Regions from separate parts of the Pantoea sp. X-Soil-MYKO-1289 genome, predicted to be linked through region 1. Evidence: predicted binding sites of a transcription regulator. Region 1 holds the regulator's gene; the other holds the start of a gene.
What was found. Region 1 encodes sigma-54, which starts transcription at its own class of promoters, with help from an activator protein. Its sites were predicted from a motif close to GTTGGCACANNTTTCGCTNT; they were not measured.
Positions count from the first base shown of each region.

Region 2: the regulator sigma-54 is predicted to act here: its motif matches at 2,835-2,854, upstream of glnA (glutamate--ammonia ligase).

Region 1 is NZ_AP036004.1:3,529,800-3,540,073, forward strand. It holds gene mlaC (phospholipid-binding protein MlaC) at 1-183, opposite strand, end outside; gene mlaD (outer membrane lipid asymmetry maintenance protein MlaD) at 197-742, opposite strand; gene mlaE (lipid asymmetry maintenance ABC transporter permease subunit MlaE) at 747-1,529, opposite strand; gene mlaF (phospholipid ABC transporter ATP-binding protein MlaF) at 1,534-2,349, opposite strand; gene AC6I7Z_RS16845 (calcium/sodium antiporter) at 2,575-3,555, shown strand; gene kdsD (arabinose-5-phosphate isomerase KdsD) at 3,573-4,559, shown strand; gene kdsC (3-deoxy-manno-octulosonate-8-phosphatase KdsC) at 4,573-5,139, shown strand; gene lptC (LPS export ABC transporter periplasmic protein LptC) at 5,136-5,714, shown strand; gene lptA (lipopolysaccharide ABC transporter substrate-binding protein LptA) at 5,683-6,231, shown strand; gene lptB (LPS export ABC transporter ATP-binding protein) at 6,237-6,962, shown strand; gene rpoN (RNA polymerase factor sigma-54) at 7,010-8,443, shown strand; gene hpf (ribosome hibernation promoting factor) at 8,465-8,752, shown strand; gene ptsN (PTS IIA-like nitrogen regulatory protein PtsN) at 8,909-9,388, shown strand; gene rapZ (RNase adapter RapZ) at 9,442-10,274, shown strand, end outside.
Region 2 is NZ_AP036004.1:4,050,568-4,060,841, forward strand. It holds gene yihX (glucose-1-phosphatase) at 1-546, opposite strand, end outside; gene typA (ribosome-dependent GTPase TypA) at 745-2,565, opposite strand; gene glnA (glutamate--ammonia ligase) at 3,001-4,410, shown strand; gene glnL (nitrogen regulation protein NR(II)) at 4,631-5,680, shown strand; gene glnG (nitrogen regulation protein NR(I)) at 5,688-7,097, shown strand; gene AC6I7Z_RS19260 (YshB family small membrane protein) at 7,200-7,325, shown strand; gene hemN (oxygen-independent coproporphyrinogen III oxidase) at 7,350-8,723, opposite strand; gene yihI (Der GTPase-activating protein YihI) at 8,954-9,472, opposite strand; gene yihA (ribosome biogenesis GTP-binding protein YihA/YsxC) at 10,121-10,274, shown strand, end outside.

The sequences.
Region 1 (10,274 bases):
ACGCACGACGTCGCGCAGGTAGTTGGGGTTCTGCTTAATCTTCGGCTGTTCGTTTTTCAGGCGCGTAAAGGTCTTCGCCGCCGCTTCGTTCATCAGCTTATAGGGGTTGGTTTGATCGGCTGCATTCGCCGCGGCCAGCGGCGCGATGACCAGCATGGCGACCATCAGTAAACGTTTAAACATCGATTTTTACCTCTCAGGGTTGGGCCGGGGCCGCAGGCGCGTTCTCTTCGCTCTGCGGATCCTTGTTATCCGTATCGTTCTTATTGTCGCCGCCGCTCTTATACAGGAACTGACCAATCAGGTCCTCCAGCACGATCGCCGATTTGGTATCGCGGAGCGTGTCGCCGTCTTTCAACATCGCCGAGCCCAGCTCGGGATCGTCAAAGCCTAAATTCAACGCTAAAAACTGCTCGCCGAGTAAGCCCTGCGTGCGGATCGCCAGCGAGCTGGTGTCGGAAATCTTGTCGGCGTACTCGTCGCTGATCGCCATAGTGACGCGCGGCAGCAGCGTTTTAGGTTCAAGGGAGATGTCGGTGACGCGGCCGATCACCACGCCGCCGATTTTAACCGGCGAGCTGACTTTCAGGCCGCCGATATTATCGAAGGTGGCGTAAAGCTGCCAGGTCGGCTGCGTGCCGAGCGACTTAAGATCCGCCACGCGCAGGCAGAGAAACAGCATCGCCACCAGCGCCAGAAGCATAAACACGCCAACCCAAATTTCGCTTTTTTTGCTTTGCATTGCATTAGTTCCCAAACATCAGTGCTGTCAGCACAAAATCCAGACCGAGCACCGCCAGCGAGGCGTGCACCACGGTGCGCGTCGTCGCGCGGCTAATCCCTTCAGAGGTCGGAATCGCGTCGTAACCGTTAAACAGCGCGATCCAGGTGACCGTCACGGCAAAAACGGCGCTTTTAATAATGCAGTTGATTACGTCAGTGCGAAAATCGACCGCGTTTTGCATCGCCGACCAGAAAAAGCCGGGGTCGATGCCCTTCCAGCTCACGCCGACCAGCGCGCCGCCAGCGATGCCGACGGCGGTAAAAATCAGCGTCAGCAGCGGCATGCTGATAAAGCCCGCCCAGAAGCGCGGCGAGACGACGCGGCGCAGCGGATCGACCGCCATCATCTCCATGCTGGAGAGCTGTTCGGTCGCCTTCATCAGGCCAATCTCCGCCGTCAGCGCCGATCCGGCGCGGCCAGCGAACAGTAGCGCGGTCACGACCGGCCCCAGCTCGCGCAGCAGCGACAGCGCCACCAGCATGCCGAGACTGGTTTCCGCGCTGTAGGTGGTCAGCACCAGATAGCCTTGCAGCCCCAGCACCATGCCGATAAACAGTCCGGACACCACGATAATCAACAGCGATAAGACGCCGACGCTGTAAAGCTGTTTGATCAGCAGCGGCGTGTGTTTACGAAAGGCGGGTTTCCCTACCAGCGCGTGAAACAGCATTAAGCCTGCCCGACCGAAGGTGGAACAGGTATTGATTCCCCGGCGTCCTAATGACGCCAGCGCCTTTAACAACATTGGCTTACACTCTCCCTGAGCCGGTTAAGTCGGCAAGATAGTCTCCGGCGGCAAACCGGAACGGGACAGGTCCGTCCGCAATCCCATCCAGAAACTGACGCACGCGCGGGTCGGGGTTTTGCCGCAGTTCCGGCGTGCTGCCCTGCGCAATGATTTTCTGACCGGCCACGATATAGGCCCTGTCGGCGATGCTCAGCACCTCCGGCACGTCGTGCGACACCACAATGCAGGTGAGGCCCAGCGAATGGTTCAGCTCGTCGATCAGCTTGACCAGCACGCCCATGGTAATGGGATCCTGGCCGACAAAAGGTTCGTCGAACATGATGAGCTCCGGCTCGAGCGCGATAGCGCGCGCCAGCGCGGCGCGGCGCGCCATGCCGCCGGAAAGCTCTGCGGGCTTCAGCTGCGCCGCGCCGCGCAGCCCCACCGCTTCCAGCTTCATCATCACCGTGCTGTGCAGCAGCGCCGCAGGCAGCTGCGTATGCTCGCGCAGCGGCCAGGCCACGTTTTCATATACCGTCAGATCGGTGAACAGCGCGCCGGACTGGAACAGCATGCTCATCTTTTTACGGGTTTCATAAAGCTTCGCGCGGGACAAGCTGGGAATATTTTCGCCGCGAAACCAGATCTCGCCCCGATCGGGCTGCAGCTGGCCGCCGATCAGGCGCAGCAGCGTGGTTTTGCCTATGCCCGACGGCCCCATAATGGCCGTGACTTTTCCCTTTGGCACCGTCAGCGAAATATCGTCGAAAATCGGACGATCGCCGCGTGTAAAACTGACGCCACGAACCTCAACCAGGTTCGTTTCCTGTTGGTCCATTATTACCTCTTCTGTGGATCGGGCGTTATAAAGCCTACGATGGTAGCCTGTAACGCGCCAGTTCACGATAGCATTACAGAAACTTACTGCGTTCATTTGGCGAAAGCGGGCATAAAATTTACTTTTGCCGCTCAGACGGTCAAAATCAGCGCCTGTTTCTGATGACAGAACCTGAAACCTGCTGCACAAGACGTGTCGGCAATGCATTTCATCCAAGGATTTTTCATGTTCGTAGCCGCTGCCCTGCTGATCGTTGGTTTGATTTTACTGGCTTATGGCGCCGATCGCCTGGTGTTTAGCGCCGCGATACTGTGTCGATCCTTTGGCATCCCGCCGCTGATTATCGGCATGACGGTCGTTAGCATCGGCACCTCACTGCCAGAGATGATCCTCTCTTTTTCAGCGGCGCAGCATGGTCAGATGGATCTCGCCGTCGGCACCGCGCTGGGCTCCAATATTACCAATATTTTACTGATACTCGGCGGCGCGGCGCTGCTGCACCCTCTGAACATATACTCCAACCTGATCCGGCGTGAGCTGCCGCTGATGCTGCTGGTCTCGCTGCTCAGCGGCCTGATGCTGTTCGATAACTACCTGAGCCGCCTTGACGGCCTCGGCCTGATCGCCATCGCCATCGCCTATCTGCTGGTGGCGATCCGCTTTGCGCGCCGCGCCGAGCGGGACAATAGCGATACCCTGACGCGCGAACAGCTCGCGGAGCTGCCGCGCGAAGAGAGCGGCAACACGGTCGCCTTTCTCTGGCTGGCGGTCGCGCTGATTATTTTGCCCATGGCGACGCGCATGGTGATCGACAACGCCACCACCTTTGCCGATTATTTCGGCGTCAGCGAGCTGGTGATGGGCGCCACGCTGATCGCGGTGGGCACCAGTCTGCCGGAGCTGGCGACGGTGCTGGCGGGCGCGCTGAAAGGCGAAGACGATATCGCCATCGGCAATCTTATCGGCGCCAACATTTATAATATCGCCATCGTGCTGGGCTTACCGGCGCTGATCAACCCTGGTAGCGTGGATGAGCACGCCTTCGCGCGCGATTACTGGGTCATGCTGGCCGTCAGCGCGCTGTTCGCCCTGCTCTGCCTGCAGCGCCGCCGCCGCATCGGGCGCGCCGCAGGCGCTTTCTTACTCTGTGGTTTCATCGTCTGGGGCGCGCTGTTGTGGATGCAGCCCGCTTTCCTCGACGGATAACAAAGGACCGATTTGCCATGTCAACTCAGCTTTCAAACGCGAACTTCGACTTTCAGACGGCGGGAAAAGCGGTACTGCGCATCGAGCGTGAAGGTCTGGAGCAGCTGGACCAGTATATTAACGACGACTTTACCCGCGCCTGCGAGATGATCTATCGCTGCCAGGGCAAAGTCGTGGTGATGGGCATGGGCAAGTCGGGCCATATCGGCAAGAAGATGGCCGCCACCTTCGCCAGCACCGGCACGCCCGCCTTTTTCGTGCATCCGGGCGAAGCCAGCCACGGCGATTTGGGGATGGTCGGCCGCAGCGATGTGGTGCTCGCCATCTCTAACAGCGGCGAGTCCAACGAGATTCTGGCGCTGATCCCGGTGCTGAAGCGCCAGCATGTGCCGCTTATCTGCCTCACCAGCCGCCCCGACAGCGCCATGGGCCGCGCCGCCGACGTGCATCTGTGCGTAAAAGTGCCGCAGGAAGCCTGCCCGCTCGGGCTCGCCCCGACCAGCAGCACCACGGCGACGCTGGTAATGGGCGATGCGCTGGCGGTAGCGCTGCTGGAAGCGCGCGGCTTTACCGCAGAAGATTTCGCGCTGTCGCATCCGGGCGGCGCGCTGGGGCGCAAGCTGCTGCTGCACGTGAGCGACATTATGCACAGCGGCGACGAGATCCCGCACGTCACGCGCGACGCCTCGCTGCGCGACGCGCTGCTGGAGATTACGCGCAAAAATTTAGGGCTGACGGTGATCGTCGACGATCTGATGAAGATCGAAGGCATCTTTACCGACGGCGACCTGCGCCGCATCTTCGATATGGGCATCGACTTCCAGAAGGCGACTATCGCGGAGGTGATGACGCGCGGCGGCATTCGGGTCCGCCCCAATATGCTGGCGGTTGAGGCGCTGAACTTGATGCAAAACAAAAATATTACCGCTGTGCTGGTGGCCGATGACGATCGTCTGCTCGGTGTGGTACATATGCATGACATGCTGCGCGCCGGCGTAGTCTGAACAGGAAATGAGAATGTCGGTAAATACTTCCCTGGTGGAAACCTGCTACGGCCCGGTCAGCGCAGAGGTGATGGCGCGCGCCGGTCAGATCCGTCTGCTGATTTGCGACGTCGACGGCGTAATGTCGGACGGCGTGATCTATATGGGCAATAACGGCGAAGAGCTGAAAGCTTTTAACGTGCGCGACGGCTACGGCATCCGCTGTTTGCTAACCTCTGATATAGAAGTGGCGATTATTACCGGACGCAACGCGCGTCTGATGGAGGATCGCTGCAAAACCTTAGGCATTCGTCATCTTTACCAGGGACAGTCCGATAAGCTTTTGGCCTATCGCGAACTTCTGGATAAACTGTCGCTTTCCGATGAGCAGGTCGCCTACATCGGCGATGACCTAATCGACTGGCCGGTGATGGCCCGAGTAGGGTTGAGCGTGGCGGTAGCGGATGCGCATCCGGTGCTGCTGCCGCGCGCCCATTACGTGACGCGCATCGCAGGCGGACGCGGCGCAGTACGCGAACTGTGCGACCTGATTTTAATGGCGCAGAACAAATTTGAGGATGCCAAAGGGCAATCGGTATGAGTAAAAGCAGGCGTTGGATAACGCTGATTCTGGCCTTAATTGCGCTGGTATTGATCGGCTGGAACCTGACCAGCCAGGATGACAGCAGCGCGCCGGTCGCCGCCAACGATCAGGAACCGACCTACACCAGCGCGAATTCGAACACCGTGGTCTACAACCCGCAAGGGGCGCTGGCTTACAAACTGGTGTCCGATAAAGTGACCTATTTCGCGGCGGATGAAGTGAGCTGGTTCGACAAGCCGGTCATGACCACCTACGACGAAAATAAAGTGCCGACCTGGTCGGTGCGCGCCGATAAAGCCAAATTAACCAAAGATCGTATGCTTTATCTGTATGGCCACGTCGAGGTGAATACCCTGACGCAGGATTCGCAGCTGCAGCGCATCAAAACTGACAACGCGCAGGTCAATCTCGTCTCGCAGGACGTGACCTCCGACGATCAGGTTACCTTGTTCGGGCGCGGTTTTAACTCTACCGGCATGAAGATGCGCGGAAATTTACGGACGAAAAACGCCGAGTTGATTGAAAAGGTCAAAACTTATTATGAAATTCAAAATGCACAACAACAGCCTTAAGTTTTTCCTGGTCGGCGCTCTGCTGGCGGCCAGCTTGCCCGCGCTGGCGGTAACCGGCGACTCGGACAAACCCGTCAACATCGATTCCGAAAACCAGGCGCTGGACCTGCAAGGCAATGTGGCGACCTTTACCGGCAACGTTATCGTGACCCAGGGAACGATCAAAATCACCGCCGATAAAGTGGTGGTGACGCGTCCTGGCGGCGACAGCAATAAAACCATCGTGGACGCCTACGGCAATCCCGCCACCTTCTACCAGATGCAGGACAGCGGCAAGCCGGTTCAGGGCCACGCCGCTAAGCTGCACTATGAGCTGGCGAAAGATTTTGTTGAGCTGACCGGCAACGCCTATATCGAGCAGCAGGACAGCAATATCAAAGGCGACCGTATTACTTATCTGGTCAAAGAGCAGAAAATGCAGGCCTACAGTCAGGGTCAGAGCAAGCGCGTCACCACTGTGCTGGTGCCGTCGCAGCTGCAGGACAAGAACGCTAACAGCCCGAAAAAGAGTAACTGATCGCTATGGCCACTTTAATCGCAGAAAATCTGGCGAAGGCCTATAAAGGCCGTCGCGTGGTGGAAGATGTCAGCCTGCAGGTAAAATCGGGCGAGATCGTTGGCCTGCTCGGCCCTAACGGCGCGGGCAAGACCACCACCTTCTACATGGTCGTCGGCATCGTGCCGCGCGACGCGGGCCGTATCGTGATCGATGAGGATGATATCAGCATCCTGCCGCTGCACGCCCGCGCGCGTCGCGGCATCGGCTATTTGCCGCAGGAGGCGTCGATTTTCCGCCGTCTCAGCGTCTATGACAACCTGATGGCGGTGCTGCAAATTCGCGACGATCTCACCGAAGAGCAGCGTCAGGATCGCGCTAACGAGCTGATGGATGAGTTCCATATCGCCCATCTACGCGACAGCATGGGTCAGGCGCTGTCGGGCGGCGAGCGCCGCCGCGTCGAGATTGCGCGCGCGCTGGCCGCTAATCCTAAATTTATCCTGCTGGATGAGCCTTTCGCCGGCGTCGACCCCATCTCGGTTATCGATATTAAAAAAATCATCGAGCATCTGCGCGACAGCGGGCTTGGCGTGCTGATTACCGACCATAACGTACGTGAAACCCTGGCGGTTTGCGAACGCGCCTATATCGTCAGCCAGGGGCGTCTTATCGCTCACGGCACGCCGAATGAAATTCTTGAAGATGAGCAGGTTAAACGGGTTTATTTGGGCGAAGAGTTCAGACTCTGATAAGGTGTCGTTAATACGATGTTTGCTTAGGAAATCCCGTCCTGAATATGAAGCAAGGTTTGCAACTCAGGTTCAGCCAACAGCTGGCGATGACTCCACAGTTGCAGCAGGCCATTCGGCTGCTGCAACTCTCTACGCTTGAACTGCAGCAAGAGCTGCAGCTGGCGCTGGAGAGCAATCCGCTGCTGGAACAGGCTGAAGTGCATGAAGAGATCGACAGCCGCGATTATCAGGAAGATGAGGTGCTGGACACGCGCGAGGCGCTTGAACAGAAAGAGATGCCGGACGATTTGCCGCTCGACGCCACCTGGGACGAGATGTATACCGCTGGCACCCCTTCCGGCACCGGCACCGACTATCAGGACGACGAGCTGCCGGTCTATCAGGGCGAAACCACCCAGTCGCTGCAGGATTACCTGATGTGGCAGGTGGATTTAACGCCTTTTACCGATACCGATCGCGCGATCGCCACCTCGATCGTCGACGCCATCGACGATACCGGCTATCTCACCGTTTCGCTTGACGAGATCCTCGACAGCATGGGCGATGAAGAGCTGGCGCTGGATGAGGTCGAAGCGGTGCTGAAGCGCATTCAGCGCTTCGATCCGGTCGGCGTCGGCGCGCGCGACCTGCGCGACTGTCTGCTGGTGCAGCTTTCCCAGTTCGCGCCGACCACGCCGATGCTGGCCGAAGCGCGTCTGATCGTCAGCGAGCACCTCGACCTGCTGGCCAACCATGATTTCCGCAGCCTGATGCGCGTCACCCGTTTCAAAGAAGATGTGCTGAAAGAGGCGATGCTGCTCATTCAGTCGCTGGATCCGCGTCCTGGCCAGTCGGTGCAGACCGGCGAGCCGGAATATGTCATTCCCGACGTGCTGGTGCGCAAGGTCGGCAAGCGCTGGACGGTGGAGCTGAACGCCGATAGCGTGCCGCGTCTCAGGATCAATCAGCACTACGCCGCTATGGGCGGCGCAGCGCGCAATGACAGCGATAGTCAGTTTATCCGCAGCAACCTGCAGGAAGCGCGCTGGCTGATCAAAAGTCTGGAAAGCCGCAACGATACGCTGTTGAAAGTCACGCGCTGCATCGTCGAGCAGCAGCAGGCCTTTTTCGAGCAGGGCGAAGAGTTTATGCGTCCGATGGTGCTGGCGGATATCGCCCAGGCCGTGGATATGCATGAATCCACCATCTCTCGCGTGACCACGCAGAAATACCTGCACAGCCCGCGCGGCATCTTTGAACTTAAATATTTTTTCTCCAGCCACGTGAATACCGAAGGCGGCGGCGAAGCCTCTTCTACGGCGATCCGCGCGCTGGTGAAAAAATTAATCTCGGCGGAGAATCCCGCTAAACCCTTGAGTGACAGTAAGCTCACCACCATGTTATCTGAACAGGGCATCATGGTGGCGCGCCGGACCGTCGCTAAATATCGCGAGTCTTTATCTATCCCGCCCTCCAACCAGCGTAAACAGCTGGTTTGACCGAAATGAGAAGGAAGACCTATGCAGCTAAACCTCACTGGGCAAAACGTTGAAATCACCGAACCACTGCGTGAATTCATCAACACGAAATTTGCCAAACTGGAACACTACTTCGATCGTATCAATCAGGTTTATATTGTTCTGAAAGTGGAAAAGGTCACTCAGGTTGCGGAAGCGACTTTGCATGTCAACGGCGGCGAGCTGCACGCCACGTCGGAAGCGGAAGATATGTACGCGGCGCTTGACGGACTGGTGGATAAACTCGCCCGTCAGCTCACCCGGCACAAAGACAAACTGAAAAAACACTAACCTTCACGCTTGCAGCGCGCTTACCGCGCGCTCAGGGCGGTCAGGATGGGGCGGATTTACCGCCCCGTTTTGCCATCTGTGCAAGCGCCACGGGATACCGCGCGGCCGTTTAGCGCGGCAGGCCCGCGGCTCTGTGAACTCGCAAGTGAAACGACAATGAATAACGATCTGACACTGGAACTGAGCACCGTGCTGACGCCGGACTGTACGCGCAGCGGCGTACACTGCCAGAGTAAAAAGCGCGCGCTGGAAATTATCAGCGAGCTGGCAGCAAAGCAGCTTAATCTGCCGCATCAAACGCTGTTTGAAGCGATCCTGACCCGTGAACGCATGGGCAGCACCGGTATCGGCAACGGTATCGCCATTCCGCACGGCAAGCTGGAAGAGGATACGCTGCGCGCCGTCGGCGTCTTTATCAGCCTCGACCAGCCTATCGCATTCGATGCGGTGGACAACCAGCCGGTCGATCTGCTGTTTGCGCTGCTGGTGCCGGCGGATCAGTGCAAAACCCACCTGCACACGCTGTCTCTGGTCGCGAAACGCCTGGCGGACAAGACCGTCTGTCGCCGCCTGCGCGCGGCACAAAGCGATGAAGAACTCTACGCCATTATTACAGAAGCTCCAGAGGAGCAGTAACGCGCACTGCGCTTTACCGGCGTGCGCGCCGGTTTAAAACGGGAGAGAAGGTCATGGTGCTGATGATCGTTAGCGGTCGGTCAGGCTCAGGAAAATCGGTGGCGCTACGCGCGCTGGAAGATATGGGGTTCTACTGCGTCGATAACCTGCCCGTGGTGCTGTTGCCCGAGCTGGCGAATTCGCTGGTGGAGCGCAATATTTCGGCCGCCGTCAGCATCGACGTGCGCAATATGCCGGAATCGCCGGAGGTGTTCGAACATGCGCTGAATAATCTGCCGGACGCCTTTTCGCCGCAGCTGCTGTTTCTGGACGCCGATCGCAATACGCTGATCCGTCGCTACAGCGACACGCGCCGCCTGCACCCCCTCTCCAGCAAAAATCTGTCGCTGGAAAGCGCCATTGATGAAGAGAACGATCTGCTGGAGCCGCTGCGCTCCCGCGCCGATTTGATTATCGATACCTCTGAGATGTCGGTGCACGAGCTGGCGGAGATGCTGCGCACGCGCCTGCTGGGCAAGCGCGAACGCGAACTGACGATGGTGTTCGAGTCTTTTGGCTTCAAGCACGGCATCCCCATCGACGCCGACTACGTTTTCGACGTGCGCTTTCTGCCTAACCCGCACTGGGATCCTAAACTGCGACCGATGACCGGCCTCGATCGCCCGGTGGCGGCGTTTCTCGATCGTCATACCGAAGTACACAACTTTATCTACCAGACACGCAGCTACCTTGAGCTGTGGCTGCCGATGCTGGAAACCAACAACCGCAGCTATCTGACCGTCGCCATCGGCTGTACCGGCGGTAAACACCGCTCGGTCTATATCGCCGAGCAGCTGGCGGACTACTTCCGCTCGCGCGGCAAAAACGTGCAGTCACGCCATCGTAC
Region 2 (10,274 bases), 520 kb from region 1:
TACGCTTCTGATGCCCAGCGCCTCCGCCCCTGCGATGTTATCCGCATTATCGTCAAAGAAGATCGCCTGATCGGCGCGATAGCCCTCTTGCTGCAGCACGTGCTCGAAGATACGCGCTTCAGGCTTGCGCATTCCCAGCTCCTGCGACAGATAGATGGCGTCCGCCGCTGCGCGCACTTCCGGATACTGCGTCGGCCAGAATTCCGTATGCAGCTTATTGGTGTTGGAGAGGATCACTACGCGATGCCCGTCGGCGCGAAGCTGGTTCATCAGCGCCAGCGTATCAGCGCGCGCGCCCATAAATACCGCCTGCCAGCCCGCCACGAACTGCTCGTAGCTCAGCGCAATGTCGAGCCGCTCGCACAGCTCCGCGGCGAAATGTTCGTCGCTGATCTCGCCGCGCTCGTGCTGCTCAAACGCCTCATCCATCTGGAAGCGGCTTTGCAGCAGCGCCAGCGGTACGCGGCCGAGGTCACTCCAGACGCCCAGCACGCGATTGAAATCGATATCAACAATCACATTGCCTAAATCAAAAATGTACAACATGTCGTTACTCCTCTGGTTCCCTGGATCATTCACTCTAGCGGCAAAACCAGGGGCTGAACAGGTAACAGGCAGGAGAAAATCCGTTATGGTAGCTGACGCAGGCGGGCGGTGCCGCTGCGGCGGGACAATGCGCGTCAGAAAGGCGGCAGGAATAAAAAAAGCCCCGCTGAGCGGGGCTTTTTATCAGAGCGAAACGTCTTACTCTTTCGGACCGCGCGACGCGCGTTTGCGGTCGTTTTCGGTCAGGTGACGTTTACGGATACGCACCGACTGCGGCGTGACTTCAACCAGCTCGTCGTCATCGATGAATTCGATGGCCTGTTCAAGGGTCATCTTCACCGGCGGCACCAGCGTGGTCGCTTCATCCGTACCGGAAGCACGCATGTTGGTCAGCTTCTTACCGGTCAGGCAGTTAACGGTCAGGTCGTTGGAGCGGCTGTGAATACCGATGATCTGGCCTTCATAGACTTCCGCGCCGTGGCCCAGGAACAGCTTGCCGCGATCCTGCAGACCGAACAGGGCGAAGGCAACCGCTTTACCCTGGCCGTTAGAGATCAGCACGCCGTTCTGACGCTGGCCCACTTCGCCCGGACGAATGTCGTCATAGTGGCTGAAGGTGGAATAGAGCAGACCGGTACCTGAAGTCATGGTCATGAATTCGTTACGGAAGCCGATCAGACCACGGCTCGGAATAACGTAGTCAAGACGCACGCGGCCTTTGCCATCCGGATCCATGTTTTTCAGATCGCCTTTACGCTCGCCCATGGCTTGCATAACCGCGCCCTGGTTGTTCTCTTCGATATCCAGCGTGACGTTCTCGAACGGCTCTTGTTTACGGCCGTCGATTTCACGGAAGATAACTTTCGGACGGGAAACCGCCAGTTCGAAGCCTTCGCGACGCATGTTTTCGATCAGCACCGACAGGTGCAGTTCGCCACGGCCCGATACGCGGAACGCGTCCGCATCTTCGGTTTCTTCTACGCGCAGCGCAACGTTGTGCACCAGCTCTTTGTTCAGGCGCTCAAGGATCTGACGTGAAGTCACATACTTGCCTTCCTGACCGCAGAACGGCGAGGTGTTGACGTTGAAGAACATGGTCACGGTCGGTTCGTCGACGCTCAACGCCGGCAGCGCCTCTACATTCTGCGGATCGCAGATGGTATCGGAGATGTTCAGCTCGCCCAGGCCGGTGATCGCGATGATGTCGCCCGCTTCCGCCAGGTCGGTGTCGATACGCTCCAGGCCCAGGTGGCCCAGCACTTTACCGACTTTACCGTTGCGCGTTTTGCCTTCGCTGTCGACAACGGTCACCTGCTGGTTCGGCTTAACTTTACCGCGCTTGATGCGGCCGATGCCGATCACGCCCAGGTAGTTGTTGTAGTCCAGCTGCGAAATCTGCATCTGCAGCGGCGCGTCAACTTCCACCTGCGGCGGAGAAACGTGCTCGACGATCGCCTGGTACAGCGGGGTCATATCTTCAGCCATGTCGGTGTGATCCAGACCGGCGATGCCCTGCAGCGCAGATGCGTAAATGATCGGGAAATCAAGCTGCTCGTCGGTCGCGTCCAGGTTGACGAACAGGTCGAATACCTGGTCAACAACCCAGTCAGGACGCGCGCCCGGACGGTCAATTTTGTTGATTACAACGATCGGCTTCAAACCATGGGCAAAGGCTTTTTTGGTCACGAAGCGAGTTTGCGGCATAGGGCCATCCATCGCATCGACAACCAGCAGCACCGAATCAACCATGGACATGACGCGCTCTACCTCACCGCCAAAGTCGGCGTGTCCTGGGGTATCAACGATGTTGATACGGTAGTCATTCCATTTGATAGCGGTGTTTTTAGCGAGGATGGTAATTCCACGCTCTTTCTCCAAATCGTTGGAGTCCATCACACGCTCAGTCGCTTCGGTACGCGCGTCAAAGGTACCGGACTGTTGCAGCAGCTTATCAACCAGGGTGGTTTTACCATGGTCTACGTGCGCGATGATGGCGATGTTACGCAAATTTTCGATCACAACTTTGCCTCAGGCATTAGAAATAGCGCGCTATTGTACACGGATTAAGCGGGATACTGAACACGATCACACTTTTCACCTGAAGTTTATTGCACTGGCGGAAATTTGCGCTGGATGCGGTGCACTTAATGCACTAAGTTGGATGCTCGCACCATTTTGGTGCTACAAAAAGGCGGCAAAGCACAATTTTGGTGCAAATTCGCCAGCCTGGTGCAGCGCGCTGGCAACAAAAGGGTGCGCACAGGCGGGATTTAGCCGCAAAAAAGAAAGTTGGCACAGAATTCGCTTTATCTCTTTCAAGCGAAAACAGCAGTTGCACGACGGTTGCAGAGCTTGCCGAGATCGGTTGGTTGGGAATGGCGGTCAGACACTTCAGGTTTCAGACGACGCAGCCACTCACCACGATGACAATGACCATTTCCAGGAGAGTTGAGTATGTCCGCTGAACACGTTCTCTCGATGATGAACGAGCACGAAGTTAAGTTTGTTGACCTGCGTTTTACCGATACCAAAGGTAAAGAACAGCACGTTACTATCCCTGCTCACCAGGTTAACGCTGACTTCTTCGAAGAAGGCAAAATGTTTGACGGCTCCTCTATCGGCGGCTGGAAAGGCATTAACGAATCAGACATGGTGCTGATGCCGGACGCGACCACCGCCGTTCTGGATCCGTTCTTCGAAGACCCGACGCTGATCATCCGTTGTGACATCCTCGAGCCAGGCACCATGCAGGGCTACGATCGCGACCCGCGCTCTATCGCCAAACGCGCTGAAGAGTATCTGCGCTCGTCCGGCATCGCCGACACCGTGCTGTTTGGACCGGAGCCGGAATTCTTCCTGTTCGACGACATCCGTTTCGGCTCTTCAACTTCCGGTTCGCACGTCGCTATCGACGATATCGAAGCGGCCTGGAACACCGGCAAAGAGTACGAAGGCGGCAACAAAGGCCACCGTCCTGGCCTGAAAGGCGGCTATTTCCCGGTTCCGCCGGTCGACTCCGCGCAGGATATCCGTTCTGCCATGTGTCTGACCATGGAGCAGATGGGCCTGGTGGTTGAAGCGCACCACCACGAAGTGGCGACCGCTGGCCAGAACGAAGTGGCGACCCGCTTCAACACCATGACCAAGAAAGCGGACGAAATTCAGATCTACAAATATGTGGTGCACAACGTCGCGCACGCCTACGGCAAAACCGCGACCTTTATGCCGAAGCCGATGTTCGGCGACAACGGTTCAGGCATGCACTGCCATATGTCGCTCTCTAAAGGCGGCGTGAACCTGTTCGCAGGCGACAAATACGGCGGCCTGTCTGAAACCGCTCTGTTCTACATCGGCGGCATCATCAAGCACGCGAAAGCGATCAACGCGCTGGCGAACCCGACCACCAACTCCTACAAGCGTCTGGTGCCTGGCTACGAAGCGCCGGTTATGCTGGCTTACTCTGCCCGTAACCGCTCCGCCTCTATCCGTATTCCGGTTGTCGCCAGCCCGAAAGCACGCCGTATCGAAGCGCGCTTCCCGGATCCGGCCGCTAACCCGTACCTGGCGTTCACCGCGCTGCTGATGGCTGGCCTGGACGGCGTGATCAATAAGATCCACCCGGGCGATGCGATGGACAAAAACCTGTACGATCTGCCGCCGGAAGAAGAAGCGGAGATTCCAAAAGTTGCGGGTTCGCTGGAAGAAGCGCTGAACGCACTGAACGAAGATCGCGAGTTCCTGACCCGCGGCGGCGTGTTCACCGACGACGCCATCGATGCCTACATCGAACTGCGTAAAGTTGAAAACGACCGTATCCGCATGACGCCGCATCCGGTTGAGTTCGAACTTTACTACAGCGTTTAATCTTTATTCTGCACCGGTCGCGTTGCCGCCCAGGCGGCAACAGGATAGATCCCGAGGCTGCTAACGCAGCGGCGACGCGCAAGGCGCAGAAGATTTTTGTTGCCGTGGAAACTTTAGCCCATCTCCGGATGGGCTTTTTTCGCCGCGAAATCATCGTTCAGCCGTCTGGAAACAGGCGCGGAAGAGTATAATGCACTAAATTAGTGCAGAGGAACGCTGTATGGCAACTGGCTCCCTGCCCGACGCGGGGCAAATTCTCAACTCCCTGATAAACAGTATTCTGCTGGTGGACGACGATCTGGTCATCCACTACGCCAACCCGGCGGCGCAGCAGTTACTGGCGCAAAGCTCACGCAAATTGTTCGGCACGCCGCTGCCCGATCTGACCGGCTACTTTTCGCTGAATATCGAGGTGATGCGCGAGAGTCTGGAGGCTGGCCAGGGCTTTACCGACAGCGAAGTGACGCTGGTGGTCGACGGCCGCGCGCACGTGATGGCGCTGACGGCGCAACGGCTGCCGGACGGTTTTATTCTGCTGGAGATGGCGCCGATGGATAACCAGCGCCGTCTCAGCCAGGAGCAGCTTCAGCATGCGCAGCAGGTGGCGGCGCGCGATCTGGTGCGAGGACTCGCACACGAAATTAAAAATCCGCTGGGCGGGCTTCGCGGCGCGGCGCAGCTGCTGTCGCGCGCGCTGCCCGATCCGTCGCTGAACGAATATACCAAAGTCATTATCGAGCAGGCGGACCGCCTGCGTAATCTGGTGGATCGTCTGCTCGGTCCGCAGCAGCCTGGCATGCATATCACGCAGAGCATTCATCAGGTTGCGGAACGGGTGGTGAATCTGGTGTCGATGGAGCTGCCGGAGAATGTCGCGCTGGTGCGCGATTACGATCCCAGCCTGCCGGAGCTGCCGCACGATCCCGATCAGATTGAGCAGGTGCTGCTGAACGTGGTGCGCAACGCGCTGCAGGCGCTAGGCGATGAGGGCGGTACCATTATTCTACGCACCCGCACCGCCTTCCAGCTTACGCTGCACGGCACGCGCTATCGTCTGGTGGCGCGCATCGACGTTGAGGATGACGGCCCGGGCATTCCGGCGCAGCTGCAGGATACGCTGTTCTATCCGATGGTGAGCGGTCGCGAAGGCGGCACCGGCCTGGGTCTCTCTATCGCCCGTAGCCTGATTGATCAGCATTCAGGAAAAATTGAGTTCAACAGTTGGCCTGGACACACCGAATTTTCGGTTTATCTGCCTATTCGCCAGTGAGGTTTCTATGCAACGAGGGATAGTCTGGATCGTCGATGACGATAGCTCCATCCGCTGGGTGCTTGAACGCGCGCTTACTGGAGCCGGGTTAAGCTGCGCCACTTTCGACAGCGGCAATGAGGTGCTGGATGCGCTCTCGAGCAAAACCCCAGACGTTTTACTGTCAGATATTCGCATGCCGGGCATGGATGGGCTGGCGCTGCTGAAACAGATTAAGCAGCGTCATCCGATGCTGCCGGTCATCATTATGACGGCGCACTCCGATCTCGACGCGGCCGTCAGCGCTTATCAGCAAGGGGCGTTCGACTATCTGCCGAAGCCCTTTGATATTGATGAGGCGGTAGCGCTGGTCGAGCGCGCCATTAGTCACTATCAGGAGCAGCAGCAGCCGCGCAATCAGCCGGTCAGCGGCCCCACCACCGATATCATCGGCGAAGCGCCGGCGATGCAGGATGTCTTCCGCATTATCGGCCGCCTGTCGCGCTCGTCGATCAGCGTGCTGATCAATGGCGAATCGGGAACCGGAAAAGAGCTGGTCGCGCATGCGCTGCATCGTCACAGCCCGCGCGCCAAAGCGCCTTTTATCGCCCTCAATATGGCGGCTATCCCAAAAGATTTGATCGAGTCAGAGCTGTTCGGTCATGAAAAAGGGGCGTTTACCGGCGCGAATCAGATTCGTCAGGGCCGTTTCGAGCAGGCCGACGGCGGCACGCTGTTTCTGGATGAGATCGGCGATATGCCGCTCGACGTGCAGACGCGCCTGCTGCGCGTGCTGGCCGACGGGCAGTTTTACCGCGTCGGCGGCTATGCGCCGGTCAAAGTCGACGTGCGCATTATTGCGGCCACGCACCAGAATCTTGAGCTGCGGGTGCAGGAAGGCAAATTCCGCGAAGACCTGTTCCACCGGCTGAACGTGATCCGCGTGCATCTGCCGCCGCTGCGCGAGCGCCGTGAGGATATTCCTCGCCTGGCGCGCTATTTCCTGCAGGTGGCGGCCCGCGAGCTGGGCGTCGAGGCGAAAATTCTTCATCCAGAAACCGAAGCGGCGCTGACGCGTCTGCACTGGTCCGGCAACGTGCGTCAGCTGGAGAACACCTGCCGCTGGCTGACGGTAATGGCGGCCGGTCAGGAAGTGCTGATTCAGGATCTGCCTCCTGAGCTGTTCGAGTCCAGCACGCCGGACAATCCGGTGCAGTCGCTGCCGGACAGCTGGGCGACCCTGCTGGCGCAGTGGGCCGACCGCGCGCTGCGTTCCGGTCATCAAAACCTGCTCTCGGAAGCGCAGCCGGAGATGGAGCGCACCCTGCTGACCACTGCCCTGCGCCATACGCAGGGACATAAACAGGAAGCGGCAAGGCTGCTGGGCTGGGGGCGTAACACCCTCACGCGTAAGCTGAAAGAGCTGGGCATGGAGTAACGAGCGCGCGGCAAGGCGATTTTTTACACAAAACGTCGCCTTGCCCCGCTTTACATGCCGATGCCGTTCAGTATCATACCGGCGGCTATCGGGAGATGAACGATGTTAGATTCTTTTCTTCACATGATTTCGCACAATGTCGCCGTTATCGGCAGCGCCTTCGGTCACTCGCCGCAGGCGGCCTTCGCCACCGTACTGTGCGCCATCATGGTCAACCTGTTTAACTAAACTCCGCGCCAGCGCATTTTCGCCTTAAATCACGCGCGAAAACTGCTGCTGGCGCGCCTTCTGGCGTAGATAAACGTCAAAGCACATGCAGATGTTGCGGATCAGCAAACGGCCTGCGCCAGTGACCTGCAAACCGCCCGCCCGGCGCTCCACCAGCCCATCGTCGATCAGCGGCTGTAACAGCGCTAAATCCTCCGCGAAATAGTCGCAGAAGCGAATTGCGTGCTGCGCTTCAATGGCGCTGAAATCGAGCGAGAAGTTGCAAATTAGCTGCTTAATGACGTCGCGACGCAGACAATCGTCCGCGCTAAGCGCTACGCCGCGCCACAGCGCCTCGCCGCGCGTTGCTACCGCGTCGTACCAGCGATTCAGCTCTTTCTCGTTCTGCGCGTAGCTGTCGCCAGTCATGCTGATGGCGGACACGCCGAGCCCCAGCAGATCGCTGTCGCCCTGAGTGGTATAGCCCTGGAAGTTGCGATGCAGCAATCCGGCGCGCTGCGCCTGCGCCAGCTCGTCCTGCGGTTTCGCAAAGTGATCCATGCCGATAAAGTCATAGCCCTGCTGCGTCAGCGTCGCGATGGTCTGCTGCAGGATTTGCAGTTTCTGCTGCGCCGACGGCAGCTCCTGCTCTTTGATTTTACGCTGCGCCGCAAACAGCGCCGGCAGATGCGCGTAGTTGAACACGCTCATGCGGTCCGGATTAAGCGCAATCACGCGCTGCAGGGTATAGGCGAAGCTCTCCGGCGTTTGCAGCGGCAAGCCGTAGATAAGATCGATGCTGGTAGAGTGAAAGCCCTGCTCGCGCGCCCGCGCCATCAGCGCAAAGATCGCCTCTTCGTCCTGAACGCGATTGACGCGCTCCTGCACCGCTTTATTGAAATCCTGCACGCCCATGCTCAGCCGGTTAAAGCCGAGCTGGCGCAGGTGCGAAATGGTATCGGGATCGATTTCGCGCGGATCGACCTCGATCGACATCTCCAGATCGTCCGCCAGGCTGAAGTGATCCCTCAGCAAAGCCACCAGCCGTGAAAGCTGGTCATGATTAAGAAAGGTCGGTGTGCCGCCGCCCCAGTGCAGCTGCGTGACGCGCCGGTCGCGGAACAGCGGCGCGCGCTGGCGGATCTCCTGCGCCAGCGCCTCCAGATAGCGGTCTGCCTTATGCAGCTGGCGCGTTACGACCTTATTGCAGCCGCAGAAATAGCAGAGCTTATGGCAGAACGGGATATGAACGTAGAGCGACAGCGGGCGCTCCGGATAGCGCGCCACGGCACGCAGAAAATCCGCCTCGCCGTAGCTGTCGCTGAATTCAAGCGCAGTAGGGTATGAGGTATAGCGCGGACCGGCATAATTGTATTTTTCAATAAGCCGCTGGTCCCAGGAGACAGGTTGCAAAGACATGCTTACTCCTTCCGGTGACGTCTGAGAGAAGGTCGCGATGCAGAAGAGAGGAAAGGTGGGCGGGACTGAACCCGACGTAAACGTGACTTCAGACGCGACAGGCGGCGTAGTTTAGCCAATAACCCGATGAGATAACACGTCAGCAGCAGCGCTAAAATTGATCCAGGCCAAAACATAACGATTTACCTGTCTGGCGCGGCATGCGCCGGAGCGCATGCCGATCAAAAAACTCAGTTGCCTTTCAGCAGGCGATACATATCTTCTTCGGCCTGCTCATCTTCCGCTTCATCATCCATGTCGATGCCGAGCTGTTCCATCAGTTCATCGATGCGGTCCAGGGTTTCATCCAGCCAGGCCTGCTCTTCCGCCGACAGCGTGTCGCCGTTCTCCATGCGATCCAGCAGCGCGTCGAGACGCTCGCTGTTCTCCAGCTGCGCCAGCTCCTCTTCCGGGCTGAGACGCACTTTTTTCGCGACGGGTTTCGCCGCTTTTTTTACCGGCGCGCTCGCGGTTGCGCCATCCGCCACCAGCGGGATCGGCTTTTTGCTGCCGATGCGCGGATCTTTGGCTTTATTGCCCTGAGCAGATTTTCCCGCGCTGGCAGCAGGATTGGCGCGGCTGCCGGATGCGTTGCCGCGATGCTTTTTATCACGCTTGCGATCGCGTGCGGCCTCGTTAAGTTCTTCGCGCGATTTGCGCTTTGTTTTGCTTGCCGATTTAGCGTGCGCGCCGCGTACAGGTTGCTTCATGATGTCAGGTCTCACTGTTTTTAATCAGTATCAGTATAACCCTCTCACTCCTGACGCTGCTTTTTTGTCGGCGATGCGCACCTTAACGTACGTATCCTCTTCTCAAGCTCGTCTGACAACAGAGGGGACAGAATTGCGGCGAAATCTAGCAGAAAGCGGACAAAGAAAAAAGGCGACAGCCTGTGCTGTCGCCTTATTTCGCACCTTCCGTAGAAGGAATCATATTTTTAATCCCTTTTGGCTCGCAACGTCCCGGTCGATCCCGCGCCTGCTCAACTCCTGAGCGAATCCTTGTCCTTATCCGGCCTGTTATCCCTGACCGTCTCCTTTCCTTTGCTCGCGGTCGTCCCGACGCTCCTGAGCACATCATCCTGATGGGTGCTGCCTTGCACTGCCCAATAATGTAGACCAACCTGCGGAACCCACAACCTGACATCAGGCGTTTTTGCGCATTTAAACGCCTCACAACCTTCAAATACATGATTATAAAGGTTTTAAATTTTCAAATTTTTTAGTAAAAACAGTAATCGCTGGCAGCTTTAATGGCTAATATCTTACAAAAGCCAGCCGATCGATGCCGTCGGGCACTTTTGCGCCATAACGCGTATAATCAGCGCCAATGCCCGCATTCGTCTCTGGAGTTAAACTTTGTCTGCACTGAATTATCACGTTACCCATTTCATCCTCAGCGCCCCGGATATCCGCCATCTGCCAGCCGACACCGGTATTGAGGTCGCCTTCGCCGGGCGTTCCAACGCGGGTAAATCCAGCGCGCTGAATACGCTGACCAATCAAAAAAGCC